One region of the Paenibacillus sp. FSL R10-2778 genome, then DNA from elsewhere that is predicted to be linked to it. Evidence: predicted binding sites of a transcription regulator. Region 1 holds the regulator's gene; each other region holds the start of a gene.

Region 1 (7,063 bases):
CATGTTTCAACATTTGTTTGCTGAAATGAACAAGGTGCTTCAGGAGATCGTAACAGATTACCCTACAGCGGAGGGTGCCCGCCGGAACGAGCTTTTATGCAATTATAATATGCTGCATAGACTGAGCGACAAAGTGATGGATGAATGGCTCGCTTTTGCTGAGAAGCTTAGTTCCTTTCGCGAAAGTGCGGATTTTACAGCAGTGGTCGAAGAGGAAGTGCCGGAACAGGAAGCACCAGAGCTGTGTATGGATTCCTTTGTAAGAGGTCAGGGGTATTATAAGCTGCTGATGTATGGAAAGTGTATTGATCAGTTTAAAGAAGTTATTGCGCAATACCCGGATAGCTTGGCTGCTCGATTATATTTAGCCATCTCTTATCTGCAGGAAGGTGACGGTGAGGCCGCTTGGAGTCATCTGAACCATATGCTGGGCTTGATACGGGAAACCAAGCTGAAAGCCATGGTTTATAATGCTTTAGGGTGCATACGAGCCTCACAGGAACGTTTCAATGAAGCGCAGGAATTGTTTGATCTTGCTTTGCAGCATGACCCTGCGCTTCCGGAACCAAACGTTAACTTAGAGGTATGCCGCCGTCGTGGAGGGAAGCTGCATTTTGGAAATCAGCTGGTTTCCCTTTTGTAAAAGAATAACGGTTTTGGAAATTTCCATTCAAGCGATGCATCCCCTGAACCAGTGGTGTGCATCGCCTTTTTTCGCAACTTCTGTTATGCTGATTAAGAGTCTCAATTGAAAGGGAATAGAATTATAATGAAATTTGCCGTGCTTGATTTTGAAACAACAGGAACCCAATCCGTGGGTGAAATTATCCAGGTTGGCCTTGCAATTATAGAAGAAGACCGGTCCATCTCCCGGGTATATGGTTCCTATGTCAAGCCCGGAACGCCGATTCCTCCTTTTATAACAGGTCTGACGGGGATTACCGATGATGATGTTAAGGATGCGCCTGAGCTGGATGAGATGATGATGGAGCTTGTTCCGCTCTTGGATGATGTTGTGCTTGTAGGGCATAATGTCGCTTTCGACTTCCATTTTTTACAAAATGCTTTAGATCGTTGTGGTTATTTGCCATTTCAAGGGCGGATTTTGGATACGATTGATTTTCTGAAAATTTGCTTTCCTTCGCTCACATCTTATCAACTAAGCTCTGTCAGTGCTCATTTTGGAGTGACACATGATCATCCGCATCAGGCAGATAGTGATGCACTTGCGACTGCTTTAGTGCTGTTGAAATGTCTTGAGGAGCTCTACGAGCTGCCGCTGCTTACGATCCAGAGACTCTGTGAGCTGTTTACCGAAGAGGATAGTGATCTGGGCTGGTACTTTGATGGTCTGCTGCGAGAGCGGGAAGCGGAGACGCTACAGCCCGAAGGTGATCTGACTTTCTATCGTCAATTAGCGCTTGCAGTAGGAGATTGGACGGAGTTAGCGCCACCTAGAGATGAGCATGCTGAGAATCCGCTAGCGAATTTATCTTTTACTGATTATATGGACGAAGTAACCAAACGACTTAAAGACACATTACCGCAGTATGAAAGCCGGGAAGCTCAGGATATTATGATCAATGAGGTGATGACGGCACTTGCCGAAGACAAACACCTACTGATCGAAGCGGGCACAGGAACCGGTAAATCGCTCGGTTATTTGTTGCCTGCCATTTATCAAAGCGTTCGCACCAATGAAAAAGTCATGGTCAGCACTCATACCATTAATCTGCAGGACCAATTGCGCGAGCGGGATATCCCTTTGTTAACGCAGGTAGTTCCTTTTCCGTTTAAAGCTGCTATTTTTAAGGGAAGAGGGCATTATTTGTGTCTGCGTAAGTTTGAGCATAAAATTAATAAAAAGGACTTTATAAGCCCAAGGGAAGATGCGCTTACTGCCGCTCAGATGATTGTATGGCTCACTCAAAGTGAATCAGGGGATGATGAAGAGCTGAATTTAAGCGGCCGGGGCGGTGATTTCTGGGAGACGGTGGCAAGCGATACCGATTCCTGTCTGGGCCGTTCTTGTCCTTGGTTCCGCAAATGTTATTATCATAGGGCCAAGCATGAAGCTGGGATTGCTGACGTGGTTATTACGAACCACTCCAAGCTATTCGCAGATGTTAAGGCTGGGCACCAGCTGCTTCCGGCTTACGAGCATCTTGTCATTGATGAAGCACATCATTTAGAAGATGTGGCTGGTAAACATCTTGGCATGCATATGAAGCATTTCACTGTGGCACACACATTATCGCGGCTGTATAAAGATAGCCGAAACGGACAGCTTCCTGCTCTGCGCCAGATATTACAGTCGTCAGGCAGTGAAGAGGCTTCAGAATGGAGCGGAGTCATCGATCGGATCTACCCGGATCTGCTTACCGTCAAAGAAACCTGGGATGCACTCAGCGACAAGCTGTTCAGCCTTTTGCCGGAACGCAGTGATGCAGGGGCAGGGGAAGCGGGACAACTGGTTATGCGTTTGATTCCCGCCCGTAAGCCGAAGGATTGGGATGAATTGGTTGCACTAGAGAACACTATGAATCTGACGTTAAGCGACATCATCCGTAAGGGTGATAAAATGCTTAACGAGATGCGCGACCAGGAAAGCCAATCCTCAGCAGACAGTCTTGTTACTGATATTAGCGGTTTATTTAAGGATTTGGCTTCCATCCGTGAGCAAGTAAGATTCTTTATGGGGCTGAATGACGATAATGTAGTATATTGGCTGGAGGCAAATGGGAATTACCGCAGCAAATCACTGCAGATGTATGCTGTCCCTGTGGATGTTAGCAGCCAGCTTAAAGAGTTGTTCTTCGATAAGAAAAAAAGCATCGTGCTTACCTCGGCGACGCTGTCTGTAGATAAATCTTTTCAATTTATGATTGATAATCTCGGACTTAACGAAGCTGCGGAAGAAGGACGTCTAATGACCTCACTTCTTCCTTCTCCCTTTAAGTATCGCGAGCAGGCACTGTTAGTTATACCGCGTGATTTTCCTAGTGTGAAGGGCAGTGTGGGCGATGCTCGATTTGTCGATACACTCGTACAGTCATTATCGGAAGCTGCTAAAACAACACGTGGGCGGATGCTGGTTCTGTTTACTTCTTATAAAATGCTGCGTCAGGTATATGATCCGCTTAAAGAGGCTTTAGCCTCACAAGAGATTACGGTGCTTGGTCAAGGCGTGGAAGGTGGCAGCCGGAGCAAGCTGATCCGCCGCTTTCAGGACAGTGCAGCATCCGTATTGCTGGGGACGAGCAGCTTCTGGGAAGGTGTAGATATTCCAGGTGAAGCACTGACTTGCCTGGCCATCGTGAGACTTCCGTTTCAACCGCCGAATCACCCGTTGGCGGAAGCGAAGTCGGAGTTATTACAGGCCCAGAAGAAGAATCCGTTCATGAAATTATCTGTTCCTCAAGCGGTTATTCGTTTTAAGCAGGGATTCGGAAGACTGGTTCGCACGGCGCAGGATCGCGGAATAGTTATTGTTTATGATACAAGGGTTATTGAATCTCATTACGGGAAGTATTTCCTTTATTCATTGCCTGGTCCCAAAATGGAGCATATGCTTACTGATCAAATGGTCCCTCGCATAGCGGAATGGCTAGAGGATGGCGGCGCTTCTTAAAACGCTCGTCTTCAGTTTAGCTCCTCCTTATCCTTAAGGGCGGTGTGTTACAGTACCGTCCTTAATAAGGAGAGGTAGACGTTTGAATATGGATTTTCACAAGAACATTACTATTTTTAGGAGGAAAAATATGAAATCGGATAAAATATCAGAAGCCGTTGTTCGCAGACTGCCTGTGTACTTGCGTTTTTTGAATGATCTCCAGAATCGCGAAATATTAACAGTTTCCTCTCAGGAACTTGGACAAAAGCTTGATCTTAATCCCGCACAGATTCGTAAGGATTTAGCATATTTTGGTGACTTCGGCAGAAAAGGTATCGGCTATGATGTAACGTATCTTATTGAGAAAATCCGTCATATCCTGAAGCTGGATCAACAGCTTAATGTAGCTTTAGTTGGAGCAGGTAATCTCGGACATGCCTTGTCTAATTACAATGCATATCTTAAAGATACTATGAAAATCACGGCTATATTTGATTCGTACGCTCCTAAGGTTGGACGTAAGATCAACTCCCTTACTGTGCAACCGATGGATGAACTAGGCAGCACGATTCGTGAGCAAGGTATTCGCATTGCCATTATTACCGTACCTGATTCAGAAGCTCAAAATGTAGCAGATATTCTCATTTCTTCTGGGATTGAAGCGATTTTGAACTTTGCCCCTGTGATTCTGAAGACACCACCGAATATCCGGGTGCATGCAGCTGATTTTACAACTGATCTGCAAAGTCTTGCTTATTACTTGCGGGATGGAAAGGAAGAAAGCGAACATGAACAACAATAAAACGATAATTAAGGGCGGGTATTTTCTGACTCCGGGAACGGATGAGCCGGTTCTGAGTGGATATATGACTATTGAAGATGATTTAATCACTTACATAGGAAAAGAAGAGCCTCAGATGGAAGCTGGAGTGCAAGTGGTTGATGGCAGCCGTCTGCTGTTCATGCCTGGACTTGTAAACACACATGGTCATGCGGCGATGTCTTTGCTGCGTGGATATGGAGATGATTTAGCGCTACAAGTGTGGCTTCAGGAGAAGATGTGGCCAATGGAGGAAAAGTTCACCGGTGATGATGTATACTGGGGAACCTCCTTATCTGTATTGGAAATGCTGAAGGGTGGAACTACGACCTTCCTCGATATGTATGATCATATGGACCGAGTAGCCGAGGTAGCTGAGTTATCAGGTATCCGTTCCGTATTGATGCGTGGTGTGATCGGGTTATGTCCAGAGGATGTACAGAATCACAAGCTTGCGGAAGCGATTTCTTTTGCCCGTAACTGGCATGGAAAGGCTGAAGGCAGAATTACTACTATGATCTCGCCGCACGCCCCTTATACTTGCCCTCCGGACTTCCTGGTTAAGTTCGTGCAGGCAGCGCATGATCTGGATTTACCGATGCATACGCATATGTCCGAAACGAAACGTGAAGTGGAACAAAATGTGGCGGATTACGGGTTGCGTCCTGTAGCTCACTTAGAGAAGCTTGGCATGTTCACACGTCCCTCGATAGTTGCACATGGTGTTCATTTAAATGATGAAGAGATTGAGATCTTGGCTCGCCATAATGTGGGTGTATCTCATAATCCGGGCAGTAATTTGAAGTTGGCTAGCGGAGTGGCTCGGGTTACTGATCTTCTAAAAGCTGGTGTGAAGGTGTCTCTTGGCACGGATGGCGCGGCAAGCAACAATAACTTGGATATGTTTGAAGAGATGCGGCTTGCAGCTCTCATTCATAAGGGTGTCAGCGGTGATCCAACGGCTGTTCCAGCTCCAGAGGCTCTGCGTATGGCTACAGAATATGGCGCGCAGTCCATCTTTTTAAATAATGTAGGCAGACTTGCTGTAGGGATGAAAGCAGATTTCATTGCTATTGATATCGATCAGCCGCATTTGCTGCCACACACAGATCTGTTGTCTCATGCGGTTTACTCTGCTAGCGCTAAGGATGTTGAGCATGTGTGGGTGAATGGTAAACAGGTCATCAAGCATGGACAATGCTTAACCCTGGATGAGGAAGCTATCCGGCGTAAAGCGCAAGAAGCCTTCGAAGGTTTATTGAAGCGTTAAGTCTGGAGAATAACGAATAAATAATAGGCTGCGACTTTTTGCTTTTAGCAAAAGTTGCGGCCTTTTGTGTATTTTTAAGGCTGGGAAAGCTAGAAAATTATGAAATTTTGGATAAACACGCGGGTGTGTTATATAATCAAAAAAGATATATTACTAGAAAGGGAGCTGTACCTTGAAGAAAAGGAAAAAATGGATCCTCCTGGGGTCAGTTCTGATTCTGCTCCTGGGGTTTGGACTTATCCAGTTCTATGCCTATATTATGAAAGATCAATGGAACGAGCGTGATATCGCTAAGGATGTTGCCAAAACCAGAGCGGGTCTAACAGAGGTAACCAAAGCACAAAAATCGGTTTGGGATGAAAATGCAGTGTACTGGGTATTAACAGGGAAAAATGAAGCCGGGACTGCTCTTATGGTCTGGGTCCGCTTTACGGTAGATGGAAAATTTGCTGAAGGCGACGACGCAGTGTTTGCTGAGGAACTAAGTAAAGGAACCTCGGAAGCCCAAATACGCGGCATTATCAAAGCTGATCTTCCGGACATAACGATTGAACGCTTGCTGCCGGGAGTATATAACGGAGAGTATGCTTGGCAGCTTTTTTATAAACAGAGCGGTCGGTATTATTATCAATTTTATCGCTTTTCGGATGGGTCCCGAATGGGCGAAGGTTACAGTTTACCTAAAAGTTAAGCTGAACATAAGGAAATTAAGGGTGTCATAGTAAACAAGCGAACTTATAATAAGTTCGCTTGTTTACATTTATTTGATGTACAAAAGTGATATACTAAGTGATATACTGAATGGGTGGTTATCATCGAATATTCTCTTAAATTCACATACGAAAATAGGCCGATTGATTAAAAATCAAGGCCGGTTTTGTCGAAAGTGAGGAATTTATTTGGTATTGATGGAAATATTTAAAAAATTAAATTTTAAATATATTCACATTTATTTTGAAATTAGTATATACACCTGTGATATACTACTACTTGTAATTAGAACAGCAATAAGAGACTTCAGTCTCTCTGATGAGCTCTCAAGTAGCTATAAATTATTATAATGAGCTTTATATTTTGTCATCTTTGAGAGGAGGACGTTTCTTGAAATTACGTCTTGTACCTGTGCTGATAACGTCTCTACTGTCGGCTACTCTATTGTTTGGTGGCTTCTTTTTGTATCGTCAGTTTGCAATGCAGGAACCACTTCAGAAGATTGTATCTCAATATGAGGGCGTCAATAATTCTCATATCAGTATTAACCGCAATGAGGTCACTTTGAAACTTGATCTCCAGCCAGGCACGAAATTACGTGAGCTGGTTCAGTACGTCTCCCAAGAAGGAAAATCGATGATTGATGGAC
Region 2 (7,063 bases), 3.0 Mb from region 1:
AATTATCTTGCACGTTTTTAAGGCTAACTTATTAATAGAGCAGTTACACAAAAAAAAGTTTACTCTGCTACAACTTGTTTGCCTGCAATCCGGCCGAATGTGAAGATATCAGCGATGGCATTACCGCCAAGACGGTTTGTACCATGAATGACCCCTGTTACTTCACCTGCAGCGAACAACCCAGGGATGACTTCGCCTTTTTCATTCAAAACGCGAGTCTTCTCGTCGATCACCAAGCCGCCCATTGTATGGTGAACGGAGGGTACAGCTTTTTCGATGTAGTAAGGGCCTTTTTCAAGAGATTTCAATCCACCGCGATGTTTGAAATCAAGGTCTTTACCTGTTTTCGCATAATCATTTACTTTATTAATCGTTTCTTTCAAAGTGTTCACGTCAATTTTAAAGAAATCAGCCGCCTCTTCAATCGTATCGGCTTTAAAGAGCAAGCCTTGTTTAACGAGTTGATCGTATTCGTCTTGATGAACTTCGATCGTTTTACCAATATCCTCAATGCCTTGATTCCATAATTGATACGTATATCCACCCGTTTGGGCAAGAATTGCTTTAGAAATAACGTCACGACGTTCTAATTCCTCAACGAAGCGCTTGCCTTCTTGGTTAATCAGGATCGCACCATCGAAGCGGGAGTCTGCAACCAGGGAAATAACACCTGTCTCAGGATTACAGATTGGATACGTTTGAATACTCTCCATGTTTGTCAGTTTGGCGCCAATCGTTTCTGCCATAACGATACCGTCACCTGTAGATCCTGGTGTATCGGTAGTCATATATTTTTCATCCATTGTAGGGTTATACTTCTTACGCATCTCTACATTGGACCCAAAACCACCGGTAGCGATGATGACGCCTTTGTTCGCATGGAATGTGATCTTGTCGCCAGTACCCGAAGTCGCAGTTACACCTGTTACTTTGCCGCTTTCGTCCTTCAGCAAGGTTTCGGCTTTCATATTCGTTTTGATCGTGATTTGATCAGCGTCTGTTTTGGCTTTTAACTTAGTAATCAATTCAACACCTGTATGACCTACAGGAATCAACGCACGTTTTCTGGAATGGCCACCAAATTGGAACAGATGATCAGGTAAGAACTCTACCTTGATATCATCGCGCAGCCATTCGGCAGATGCTAGAGCATTGTCGGCAAGAATACGAACCATCTTTGGATCCCCGAGGTTGTCTCCGCCTTTCATCGTATCATTATAGAACAAGTCAGCCGTGTCATCTGTGATGCCAAGAGCACGTTCAACCCAGTTGTCAGGCGCATTCATCTCACCACCGGAAATCAATGTGTTGCCGCCAACAGCAGGCATTTTCTCGAGCAGAACTACATTAGCTCCAGCGCTCTTCGCTTCGATAGCCGCACTAAAGCCAGCACCCCCGGCACCGATGACGACAACATCATAGGTTTGCTCGACTTCTTCTTTGTCTTTGCTTCCACTGACTGCAGCGCCAGCGACAAGGGTAAGTCCAGACTTCGTAATTGCATCTTGAATGGCTTCGAGATATCCTTTGCTTGTAACTGTAGATCCGCTAATGGCATCAACTTTTGCGCTGTTAGTTGCCATGACCTCTTGCTTGAGCTGCGTATAAACAGGTTCTGCAAGTACTTCATTTTCCTTATGCTCTGTCACTTTAATGTCAGTGATCTTGTTATCTAATAAGGAGACTTGTACTTTAATATCGCCATGTTTACCTTGCCCAACTCCTTCAAAGACTTGAACTCCGTTTGCATCTGCAGCGGGCTCTGCATCTTTACTGCCGCAAGCAGCAAGCGTGAACATAAGACTGAGGACTAGTAGAATAGATAACAGCTTTTTCGTGTGAGTTCGCATAATATCTCCTTCATTCTGTTGTGGATTGGTTACATACACTAGGGAGAGGAAGATCTGCTAGGCAAATCCTTTATCTCTAGCCTAGACATGAATGTTATTTCATGTGAAAATATGCACAAGACCTATTATAGATTTAGTACAGCATTATGTATTTGCACAGATTAGTGTTTTTTTGTCTTTTTCGGGCATGTAAGAAACAGATATTGTGAAGGGCTATGATTACAATGAAATCAATTCACTTAAAAATTACGTTAATCGCAGGAGGCTGCTTCTTGCTGCTGTTCGTTGCATTGCTTGTAACAATATATTTGGAGATGAACCATACGGTTGTCCCTTTGAATAAGAACTTAACGCAGCAAGTGGTTACTGCACGCAGCGACCAGATTGATTATTGGTTTAATCAGCGTATTGGAGAGATAGACATGCTTGCTTCTCTAGCTTCGGACCATCAGTGGACACGAGATGAATTGCTGCAAGAGTTCGATAAGTTCGAGGCGAAGAAGAAAGTAGAGTACGAATCCATACGCGTGGTGGATATTCACGGAAATTCCTGGTCAGCAAGGGACAAGCCTTTTTCGATACTAAACCGACCCTACTATCGAAAACTGCTGAATTCAGATTCCAATTATGTGGTAAGCAATCCGATCGTATCCAAAGCGAATGCAGCCGAAATCGTCGTCATTCTTTATCGCGTGAATCCATCGGTGAATGATGAGGTAGCTTATATTGCCGCAGCCGTCTCCGTCAAGAAGATGAGGGAGATTGCTCAAGATGTAATGCTATATGACCAGTCAGGCCAGCTTATCGTCGATTGCAGAGAGCTGGGTGAAGAAGATGGAGCGGAGGATACAGCAGATAAGAAGAACATGAGTGTATTTGAGGCTCCAATTCAAAATGTGGAAGGCTGGAAGTTAGTACTCAAAGTACCGAATTCAAGTCTAGCGTTAGCGGTGATCAAAACCCAGCGGACTGCATTGCTGGTAGGCGTTCTTATCGGTAGTGCGTTTATCGTCTTTCTGGTGCTGCTTGCTTCTTCCATTATTCGTCCAATTCAGTCGCTTCGCCAGGTAATGGAAAATGTGCAGAACGGCAACCAAACCATACGAGCAGATGTTACGCGCTCGGATGAGATCGGCGATCTTGGACGAAGCTTCAATGACATGCTTGTTCAATTATACGCTGTGGAGCAGGACCGAAAGGAGATGGAACTCAGACTGATTCATGAGCAGATCAAGCCGCACTTTTTATACAACACATTGGATACGATCCAGTGGATGGCAACGGAACATGGAGCAGACAATGTGGTGGAGATGGTGGAAGCGCTTAGCGCGTATTTCCGATTAGGGCTTGGCACAGGCAGTCCCTACATTCTTCTTGATCAGGAGTTGTACCATGTCGAGAGTTATCTTCATATTCAAGGTGTGCGATATGAGGAGATTCTGGACTACGAGCTTCGATATGATGAAAAGCTTGCTCAGTGCCAAGTCGTTCGCTTCATGCTGCAGCCTTTGGTGGAAAATGCGATTTATCACGGGATTAAGCCACTTGGGGATCAAAAGTGCAAAATTTCGATTACAGCATATAAACAGGCCGATTACTTGGTCATTAAGGTTGAAAATAATGGGGTTATGATTCCGGAAGAGAAGCTTGAGCAGATAAATCAAGCCCTTCTTGATGATACATATGATCGTTCTGCCACAGGCTTTGGGCTATACAGTGTAAACCATCGCATTCGACTAGCTTACGGAGTGCCATATGGCCTTGCAGTGAAGAGCGATGATGGCATTACCGTTATGGTCATTCGAATACCTTTGGACGGGGAGTGGAATGAAGATGTGGAAGATTGTCATCGTCGATGATGAAACGATCATTCGCAAAGGCTTGCGACAATACATTGAGGAGAGTCCGTATCTTTTTGAGGTTGCAGGAGAAGCGAAAAGTGCAAACGAAGCATTGAATATGGTGGAGGAAGCCCCACCACATGTATGTCTTGTGGACATCAACATGCCGAATATGAATGGGCTCGATCTGATGAACATATTGCGCGAACGCTGCCCGTCGGTTCTGGTTGTCATCATCAGCGGGTACGATAACTTTGAATATGCGCGTCAAGCCGTGCAACTGCAAGCATTCGATTATGTATTGAAACCTGTGCCGAAGAGTGATCTGAACAAGCTGCTTCATCGGATCGATGAGCATCTTCAGGTAAAATATCCTTTGCATTCACATGAAGACAGGGTGGATAAGGAGCGGGAGCTTCCCGGGTATACAGGGGATGGAACAGTGCTTATCCAAAAAGTGACCGAGTATATTGACAGTCATTATCAGGATCCGGAGCTGTCTATTACTCGAGTAGCAGCACTATTTCATATCAACCAAACCTATCTTAGCAAGCGTATGAAGCAAGAAATCGGTGCTTCATTCCTTGACTATGTCACCGAGCTTCGGATATCGAAGGCGAAGGAGATTCTGGATGACGTAATGCCGAATATCAAAATCGGGGATCTGGCCGTGAAGGTAGGGTATAAGAGCCAGTACTATTTTAGTCGTGTGTTCAAAAATAGAGTCGGTTCAAGCCCCTTAGAGTACAAAAAGCATCCGTTCGGTTATGGATAGGAGGGCCATTCTCGTCCCTCTGCAGCACGCCATAGATGCTATGCTCGGAGCCGCCTTCTATCAATACGGTTGGATTTTAAACATGAGCGAGAAGATGAAGTTAAAGCATCCAATTGTGCAATATTTTTATGAACTAAGGCGTCAAGAGCAGATAAACTGTCAAGAGTGTCTTAGGCTCCTCATATAAGTTTGTTCACACTGTCTACCCACGCATGTGGAGAGTGTCGCTCTACTGGTAAGGAAGGATACAGTGCTATGAGATCCTTATATTTATTGGACTTTACGGACAAGTATGAGAAAAAATGTTGTTAAAGAGATGGCATCATTGCCGTCTCTTTTTTGTTTCACTTTTTTAGTATTGCCCTGACTCTGGTTCCGGCTACCGTATCCTACGATCACAAGCATGAACGATTGCACGAAAATTAACGTTGATACTTATGTTTAAGCCCTCTCTACTCTGTTAGGTGACGGGCATCATAGACGTACTTGCGTGATGTTGCTACGATGTTCCATGGAAATTAAGTGAAAGTGATCACAAGAAATTACAGAAGGAGTCATTTATCGTGAAAAGAATCGTAACCCTGAGCACCCGCAAACTGATGGATACCGCAAAACACGGCGGATGCGGCGCATGCCAGACCTCTTGCCAGTCCGCTTGTAAAACTTCCTGCGGCGTTGCAAACCAAAAGTGTGAAAATGCAATGAACAGATAGGATTCGGAATTTTACCGCCCATTGCTCTGCTGATGGGCGGCTATTTTTAAGAAATGGATACTATCCCTAAAGGATGGCGAAGCCGTTTCTACTTGTGTGCAAAAGGAGCTTGATTAGTAAGTATGATTCATCAATATAAACTAAACGGATACAATATCGTGCTCGATACCTATAGTGGCTCGGTGCATGTTGTTGATGACCTAGCATATGAAATTATAGCGGATTATGAGAAAACTTCTGTCGATCAAATCGTGACAACAATGTTGGATAAATATAAAGATGATTCCAGCATTTCCGAGAGCGACATTCGAGAAACCATCGCGGATATCGAGGAGCTTATAAATGATGGACAGCTTTTTACAAAAGATGAGTATGAGAACCTCTCGCTCGATTTAAAAAAACGGAAAACTTATGTCAAGGCACTCTGCCTCAATGTTGCGCATACCTGTAATTTGTCATGCGATTATTGCTTCGCTAGCCAAGGGAAATACAACGGAGATAGGGCAATCATGAGCTATGAGGTTGGACAAAAAGCTATCGATTACCTGCTTGAAAATTCGGGTCATCATCGTAATCTTGACATCGACTTTTTCGGCGGGGAACCGCTCTTGGCTTGGAAAGTGGTTAAACAGATCGTAGCTTATGCAAGAAGCAAAGAACAAGAATACAAAAAGAAGTTCCGCTTCACCTTCACGACGAACGGGATGCTGCTGAACGATGAGGTCACCGAGTTTTTAAATCAGGAAATGTACAATGTCGTATTAAGCCTGGATGGAAGAAAAGAGGTTCATGACCGGCTTCGCCAAACGGTTAACGGAAAAGGCAGCTACGATCATATTCTTCCGAAGTTCCAGGAATTCGTTCGTAAGCGCGGAGACCAAGAGTACTATGTACGGGGAACTTACACTCGTAACAATGTCGATTTCACCAATGATATATTTCATATCGCAGATCTTGGTTTTGACAAAATCTCGATGGAACCGGTCATCTGTGATCCAAAGGAGCCCTATGCACTTACCGAGGAGGACCTGCCGGAGATATATAACCAGTACGAAATTCTCGCCAAGGAAATGATCGGGCGCGGTGAACAAGGCAAGGGGTTTACCTTTTATCACTACATGCTTGACCTCTCAGAAGGACCTTGCATCCAGAAGAGAATCACTGGCTGTGGTTCAGGGACGGAATATCTTGCCGTCACCCCTTGGGGAGAGCTTTTTCCTTGTCACCAGTTCGTAGGGGATGAAGAGTACAGCATGGGAAACCTCTGGGATGGCATCACAAAACCAGAGCTGCAATGTCAATTCCAAGAGAGCAACTGCTACTCGAAGCCGGAATGCAAGGACTGCTGGGCGAAACTCTACTGCAGCGGCGGTTGTCCTGCCAATGCGCTGCACGCGACGGGTTCCCTGGTCGGAACCTATGACTTCAGCTGTGACGTCTTCCGCAAAAGAGTCGAATGTTCCATGATGGTGAAGGTTGATGAATCCATTAGAGCGATGGAAGGGCAATCTAACTAGTTAACGTAACGGACGAATAAACTATAACCGAGAAATAGACACTTTTAAATAAAGTGCCTTTCTCGGTTTTTTTGTGCGGAGAAGAAGGACTATATGACAAGAGAGACGATCAGTTTCTGCAAATTGCAGATTACTGATCGTCTTTTAATCTGAATCTATGGAATGAATTCCGTGCGATAGGTTGGTATATCGTTGTTATAGCTATGTATTATTTGATGTCTACATACATAGCACGATGAATGTTACCTGAAAGCGGACCGAAGGATAAAAAGCTGAGGGTCAGATATTGCCTCAGTCCTCCATTTTATTGGACGTCGTAGGTACGTGCCTAAGTCTGAATAATAAATCCCCTCAGGGATTCTGCATA
Region 3 (7,063 bases), 1.8 Mb from region 1:
TCCTGCAAATGCGGATCATAATGTACCTCCCACGTGGCAAAGCTAACGGAGTCGCATTCGGCAGCAGTGGCGGAAAAAAACTTAAAATTGTGAACAATATGAGGATATAGGTAAAAAAGACTTGTAATGTGATAAATATCACAATATAATCAGTTTATAAAGTGAAATAAATCACAACTAACCCATTGTTGATCAGATTCCATCATTGATCGGTCATGCAAGTCAAATATATAACCCGTTTGTCCATTTGAAGGAGGAAGAAATAATGAAAGTAGCTGTCATTGGATGTACCCATGCCGGAACCGCCGCAATTGTGAATACTGCTCAACTTTACCCGGATGCCGAGATTACTGTATATGAGCGTAATGATAATATTTCCTTCTTATCCTGTGGGATTGCCTTGTATGTAGGTGGAGTGGTAAAAGACCCAGAGGGGCTATTCTATTCTTCACCAGAAAAGCTTGCAGAGCTTGGCGTAAAGACCAATATGCGTCATGAAGTAACTGCAGTGGATACGAAGTCCAAAACATTGCGTGTACGCAATCTGGAGACAGGCCACGAGTTCGCTGATACCTACGATAAGCTGATTATGACTACAGGTTCATGGCCGATTGTACCGAAGCTTGAAGGATTTGAACTCGAGGGGATTTTACTTTCCAAGAACTATGATCATTCCAACACTATTATAGAAAAAGCTAAACAAGCAAATAAAATCACCGTCGTCGGCGCTGGATATATCGGCGTAGAACTGGTGGAAGCTTTTCAAATGAATGGCAAGCAAGTTACACTAATTGATGGTGAAGATCGCATTCTGAGTAAATACCTGGATCAAGAATTTACTGCACCGATCGAACAATCTTTTCAGGATCATGGGATTAAATTGGCACTGAATGAGAAGGTTAGCTCTTTTGCAGGCAAAGACGGTAAGGTAACAAAGGTTATTACAAGCAAAGGGGAGCATGAGACAGATCTGGTCATTCTCTGCATTGGTTTCCGTCCTAATACTGAACTCTTAAAAGGTCAAGTCGATATGCTGCCTAATGGTGCCATTGTAGTCAATAACTATATGCAGACTAGCTGCCCGGATGTATATGCCGCTGGCGACAGCTGTGCAATTCACTACAACCCTACAGGCAAACACGCCTATATCCCACTGGCAACCAATGCCGTTCGGATGGGAACCTTAGTTGCGCGCAACTTGGTAACAGAGACCATTCCTTATATGGGTACACAAGGGACTTCGGGCATTAAGATTTATGAAGACAATATCGCTGCAACAGGGCTTACTGAAGAAGGAGCTAAGGCTGAAGGAATGGACGTAGAAACCGCCATGATTATTGATAACTACCGTCCAGAATTTATGCCCACCTTTGAGCAGGTTCAGTTAAAAGTAGTGTTTGATCGCGCCACACGCCGTATTCTCGGGGCTCAAATTATGTCCAAGATGGATCTGACGCAATCGATCAACACAGTGTCTGTATGTATTCAAAATCAAATGACAATTGACCAACTAGCCTTTATCGACTTCTTCTTCCAACCGCATTACAACAAACCTTGGAACTTTCTGAATACAGTAGGTCTTCAAGCGCTGCCGACAACAGTACCAAGCAAAGAGGCTGTAACGGTTTAAAAAGAAAAGATTGTTTCTGAGTGATTTATCGACGAAAAAGACAACCTTATAAAGCTTGAGAAGCAGCGATCCTCCTGTAACAGGAGGGTCACTGCTTTTTTTTGTTAGGTGCAGAATGATTAGCTGCATGGGTAGGTGCAATCCAATGGCTTCGGTGATGGTAGCGAGCCAAATGTGCTCGAAAGTTACGACTAGGGTCAACTGTGTCCGATCGTGCTGAGTCATCACCTTCTGCAGAAGCTTTCGGACTCAGGAGCTCTGTATAAGGTCAACTGAGTCCGATCATGCTGAGTCATCGCCCCCCGCAGAAGCTTTCGGACTCAGAAGCCGCTAATAAGCAAATAATCGCCGTTTGAGCGTGGTTTCGGGCTCCAGTGCAGCTATTACATAGAATGAGGTGCAACTAGTGTGTTTTTCGTGCCAATAGCGACAATGGGGTCCGATAGCAAGCCAAATGTGCTCGAAAGCTACGAATAGGGTCAACTGAGTCCGATCATGCTGAGTCATCGCCCCCCGCAGAAGCTTTCGGACTCAGAAGCCGCTAATAAGCAAATAATCGCCGTTTGAGCGTGGTTTCGGGCTCCAGTGCAGCTATTACATAGAATGAGGTGCAACTAGTGTGTTTTTCGTGCCAATAGCGACAATGGGGTCCGATAGCAAGCCAAATGTGCTCGAAAGCTACGAATAGGGTCAACTGAGTCCGATTGTGCTGAGTTTTCACCCTCCGCAGAAGCTTTCGGACTCAGAAGCCGCTATTTAGCAATTAATCACTTTTTGAGTCTGGTTTCGGACTCCAATGCAGCTATTACATAGAATGAGGTACAAATAGAGTGTTTTTCGTGCCAATAGCGACAATGGGGTCCGATAGCAAGCCAAATGTGCTCGAAAGCTACGAATAGGGTCATCTGAGTCCGATGTCCGGTTGTGGGCCAAATGTGCTCGAAAGCTACGAATAGGGTCATCTGAGTCCGATGTCCGGTTGTGGGCCAAATGTGCTCGAAAGTTACGATTAGAGTCAATTGAGTCCGATAGCTGCTGCGTACGCTCAAATGTAATCCAACGAAACAAGATATGCTGGCTTAGCCGGTCATACACAAACTTCTATTTGTGCACAGGTCGCAGTAAATTTGACATGTCAGTGAAAACTTTCACTTAGTTTTCTCAAAGTGATAATTATCACGTTAATGTGTTTTACGACACGCTACAATGGTCATAAAGGAACAAATTTGAAGTAAATAGATGAAGGGGATAGGAACCATGGCTTATAGCAAACCGCAGCAAATTGCCGAAGTAACTGTAGAGAACGGCATAAAAAAAGCTCATAATCCGCTAAGTACCGTACTTATTCTGGGCTTTTTGGGAGGAGCGTTTATTGCGCTCGGGTTTTTATTAGATATTCGCGTCATTGCTGGCGCACCACAGGAATGGGGTTCCATTGCTAACTTTATCGGAGCCGCAGTCTTCCCCGTTGGGCTGATCATGGTACTCCTTGCAGGTGGAGAACTGCTGACAGGGAATATGATGGCCGTGCCGCTCGCTTTTATGGCTAAGAAGATTTCTTTCTGGGAAGTTGTGAAGAATCTTTTGCTCATTACGATTAGTAATCTGGCAGGGGCATTATTTGTAGCTTATTTCTTCGGTCATGTGGTGGGTTTAACTTCAGAGGGTGTGTATTTAGAAAAATTGGTGGATATGGCTGGTCATAAAATCGATGCAGAATTCTTTCCGGCATTTGTTTCGGGTATCGGCTGTAACTGGCTCGTTGCGCTGGCCGTATGGCTCTCCTATGGAGCAGATAACTTCAGCGGCAAAATCCTTGGTATTTGGTTTCCAACGATGGCCTTTGTTGCGATCGGATTCCAGCACGTTGTAGCTAACATGTTCCTAATTCCAGCAGCTATTTTTGAAGGTTATTATTCATGGGGGCAATACTTCACTAACTTTGTTCCCGTCTGGCTCGGCAATCTAACGGGTGGGGCAATATTTGTCGCAGCTGCCTATTGGATGGCATACTTGCGTAAAGCACCTACGGCTATTCAATCCGTAGATAGCATGTCCGGCAGCAGTGTCAAGAAACACGCTTAAGCTCGTCTTATAGAGCACTCCATAGAACATTCAAGGTCTGCCTTATTGGTGGCGTTAATGTTTTAGGGGTGCTTTTTGTTATGTAGACACAAAAAAAATCCGCCGTGATATATCCGCGCTCGGGGGAACGAAATCGGATCACGGCGAATTTTGAAGGGGGAGTGTTTCTAGGCTCTATTACCCCGTCTTTCTAAAAGCGAATCAGTTTCTTCTTGTTTAGTTTGCTTTACGGACGACAGCCACGGCTTTAAAATAAGAATAGATATTAGAACTAGGGAGGACTGCGGACGTGAACCCCAAGGGAGACGGAATATTTCATGCGATATGTGCGTTTTATCCTCTAGATTTCATGCGCACTTTATCACGATAAAACGTCAATGTGTATGCTTGCTCATAGCCCTGTTTTGGGATGATACTGGATGAATTAATGACACATATATAACAGGGGATGTACACTACTTATGAAGTTTTTACAGGCATATCCAAAAGAAGTGAAAATATTTCTCATTGCCAGCCTAATTAACGCAACAGGTAGTGCGCTGATGTGGCCGCTCGTTACGATGTATGTATTTGATGAGCTTGGACGCAGCATGTCAGATGCTGGACTGGTGATTCTTATTCAATCGGTTGGTGGGATCGTGGGTCAACTACTCGGGGGCTCACTCTATCATAAGGTAGGCGTGAACCGGCTGATTGTCGGAGCGCTCGCCATGAATGCTTTGGCACTGTTCACCTTGCCGGCAGCTAGTAACAACTGGACGTTATTTATGGTTGCAATGGGACTAGTGGGATTATTTAATTCCTTATCATTACCTGCCATTCAGGCATTTATCGGCTTTCGTTTCACGAAGCAGCGTGGTGAGCTGTTTAATGTTATTTATGTCGCCAATAATATTGGTGTAGCACTGGGGACGGCATTAAGTGGTTTTTTGGCCGATATTTCCTATATGCTAAGCTTTGTAATGAATGGTGTAACCTCGGCGGTATTTGCGGGTTTCTTTTTTATATATCTGAAGAAAATCGGTGGAGAACCTGCGCATGAGGTAATGGGGCATCAGAAGAATGAACCAGAGAAACAATCCACGTGGAAGCTAATGGGGCATACTCGTATTTATCTTTATATGGGGATCGGTTCTTTGTTCCTGCTTCTCGGTAACTCTATCTGGAATACAGGGGTATCTCCGTTCATTATTTCAGAGGGCTGGCCTAAGAAAACTTATGGTTTTCTCTGGACACTGAACGGTATTTTGATTTTTGCAGCTCAGCCATTGGTAACAATGATTAAGCGCTGGTTCGCGTCTACCTCAACGGCGCAAATGACTGCAAGTGCCCTGTTTTATTTGGGTGGCTATGCGTTTCTTTTGTGGATGCCTAATTATCCTGGCTTAGTGCTTGGGATGGTGCTTGCTACACTGGGAGAAATGCTGATTTCTCCAGCGATGCCATCCTTTATCTCGGATCATGCGGGGCGCAGCGCACCGTTTTATTTGGGACTAAGCGGAGGGATTGGTGCAGTCGGGAGAGTCATTGGCCCTTACTTCATGGGCAGACTGTATGATAGCGGTGGTTTGGCACCAACAGCCTGGCTGGCCTGTGCGATGGCGCTGCTGTCGGTAGGGTTTTTCGTCATCCATGCTTTAGTCAATCGTAAAGGCCATTCGTTAGAGCGGTCCGTAGGATAACTATACACAGTGGATTCCAACATCTGCTGTGAATTCTATAGAGGTGCAAGGCAAGGGGTGTACATCTTATGAAACAAATCAACAAGGCAAGGTTAACTATTAGACCCTCAGAGATTAAAGACGTGCGAGAACTGATTGATCTGGACCATCTGATTTGGACAGAGGACACTAGCCCGGGACCTATGTTGTGGCGCTCACAAGAAGATTTCTTACTGAATGCTCCCCCGGGCTCACAGCTCGTCGCGCTGCAAGATGACAAGCTATGTGGATATGTCGGGTTTGGCTGCCCTAGTAGAATGGAGAGCAACCGGCATGTGTGCGAGGTTAATATTGCTGTTCATCCGAACTATCAACGTTTAGGCATCGGCCGGCAGCTCATGGAAGCCATTAAGGGACATGCTGCGGCGCATGCTATTCGTAAGCTTCGCCTGCGTGTATTATCCTGCAATGAATCAGCGATTTCTTTTTACCGGGAATGCGGTTTTGTGGAAGAGGGGCGTCTGCGGGAGGAGTTTTATCTTGGCGGCCGTTATGTAGATGAGATATTTATGAGCTGCATGCTGACAGGAGGAAATGAATATGGAGATCATCTCGCTTAATGTCGGTCGGCCGGTGACGGTGGATTATCGGGGAAAACCTTTGGAGACCGGAATTTATAAAACACCTGTAGAAGGACCAGTTCAGCTACATACCAATGGATTTGTTGGAGATGGCCAGGCAGATCTTAAACATCATGGAGGTCCTGACAAGGCGGTATGCGCCTATCCCATTGAGCACTATCCTTATTGGGAACAGCAGCTGGGAAAGAAACTGGAGTACTCGGCTTTTGGAGAAAATATCACCATCACAGGTCTGCTGGAGACAGAGGTATGTATTGGCGATGTATATGAAATAGGAACCACTTTGCTTCAGGTTAGCCAACCACGATACCCTTGCTTCAAAATCTCACAAAAGCATGGACCCGCAGATCTACCGGCTCAAGTTCTGGATACAAGGTATAGCGGATTTTACTTGCGTGTACTTCGTGAAGGAAAGATTTCAACCGGTGATGCAATTGTCAAAAAAGAAAACGGAGACAGCAATGCGTCCGTGGCGCATGTACTGTATTTAATGCAGGTTGGGCTGCAAGAGAAGGCTGCTCTGGCAGAGCTTGTGGAGCTGGAAGCTCTCTCAGCCGTAGTACGGAACAAGTTTCGAAAACAACTGGGTATGCCAGAGATCTAATCTTGGTCTGCTCAATAAAAAACCTGGAGGCGTATGCCAGCCAGGTTTTTTTTTGCTTGCGTGTTTGTTTAACTTTGCTTTGCTTGTAACTTAGCCGAGCAGCTGCCACTCACTACGCAATAAACCATATACGGCGTGATTCACGTAGCCATCGGGCAGCTTTTCTGCCTGTCTGATCACACCTTCGAGCACAAAACCAAGCCGTTCAGGAATTGCCCGGCTAGTTACGTTGGCGGTTGCGCAGCGAATTTCTACCCGCTGCAGCTCCATTTCAAGCAGGGCGTAGTCTACTAGAACTCGGCAGGCACTGGTCATATAACCTTTGCCTTCATATCCATCACCAAGCCAATAACCAATCCCTACGGAACGGTTATGCCAGTCAATCTGGTGATACCCAATGACGCCAGCGAGCTCGCCGCGGACCCAAAGTCCAGCAGTGAAG

What was found. Region 1 encodes Rex, which represses fermentation and respiration genes when NADH is low (regulators of the CRP and FNR family bind a similar motif). Its sites were predicted from a motif close to TTGTGAAATATTTCACAA; they were not measured.
Region 2: scfA (six-cysteine ranthipeptide SCIFF) is a predicted target of Rex. The motif match lies at 4,987-5,004, and genes of this name have one in related genera.
Region 3: NST40_RS29350 (formate/nitrite transporter family protein) is a predicted target of Rex. The motif match lies at 2,767-2,784, and genes of this name have one in related genera.

The regions. Positions count from the first base shown of each region.
Region 1 is NZ_CP151956.1:4,721,528-4,728,590, reverse strand. Features, by position in the region: gene NST40_RS21330 (hypothetical protein) at 2-643, shown strand; gene dinG (ATP-dependent DNA helicase DinG) at 770-3,631, shown strand; gene NST40_RS21320 (redox-sensing transcriptional repressor Rex) at 3,762-4,415, shown strand; gene NST40_RS21315 (amidohydrolase) at 4,402-5,703, shown strand; gene NST40_RS21310 (DUF5590 domain-containing protein) at 5,876-6,394, shown strand; gene NST40_RS21305 (hypothetical protein) at 6,805-7,063, shown strand, end outside.
Region 2 is NZ_CP151956.1:792,285-799,347, forward strand. Features, by position in the region: gene NST40_RS03505 (flavocytochrome c) at 60-1,850, opposite strand; gene NST40_RS03510 (histidine kinase) at 2,123-3,709, shown strand; gene NST40_RS03515 (response regulator) at 3,684-4,466, shown strand; gene scfA (six-cysteine ranthipeptide SCIFF) at 5,030-5,179, shown strand; gene scfB (thioether cross-link-forming SCIFF peptide maturase) at 5,302-6,696, shown strand.
Region 3 is NZ_CP151956.1:6,542,649-6,549,711, reverse strand. Features, by position in the region: gene NST40_RS29355 (FAD-dependent oxidoreductase) at 266-1,630, shown strand; gene NST40_RS29350 (formate/nitrite transporter family protein) at 2,888-3,715, shown strand; gene NST40_RS29345 (MFS transporter) at 4,177-5,397, shown strand; gene NST40_RS29340 (GNAT family N-acetyltransferase) at 5,466-5,996, shown strand; gene NST40_RS29335 (MOSC domain-containing protein) at 5,977-6,621, shown strand; gene NST40_RS29330 (GNAT family protein) at 6,712-7,063, opposite strand, start outside.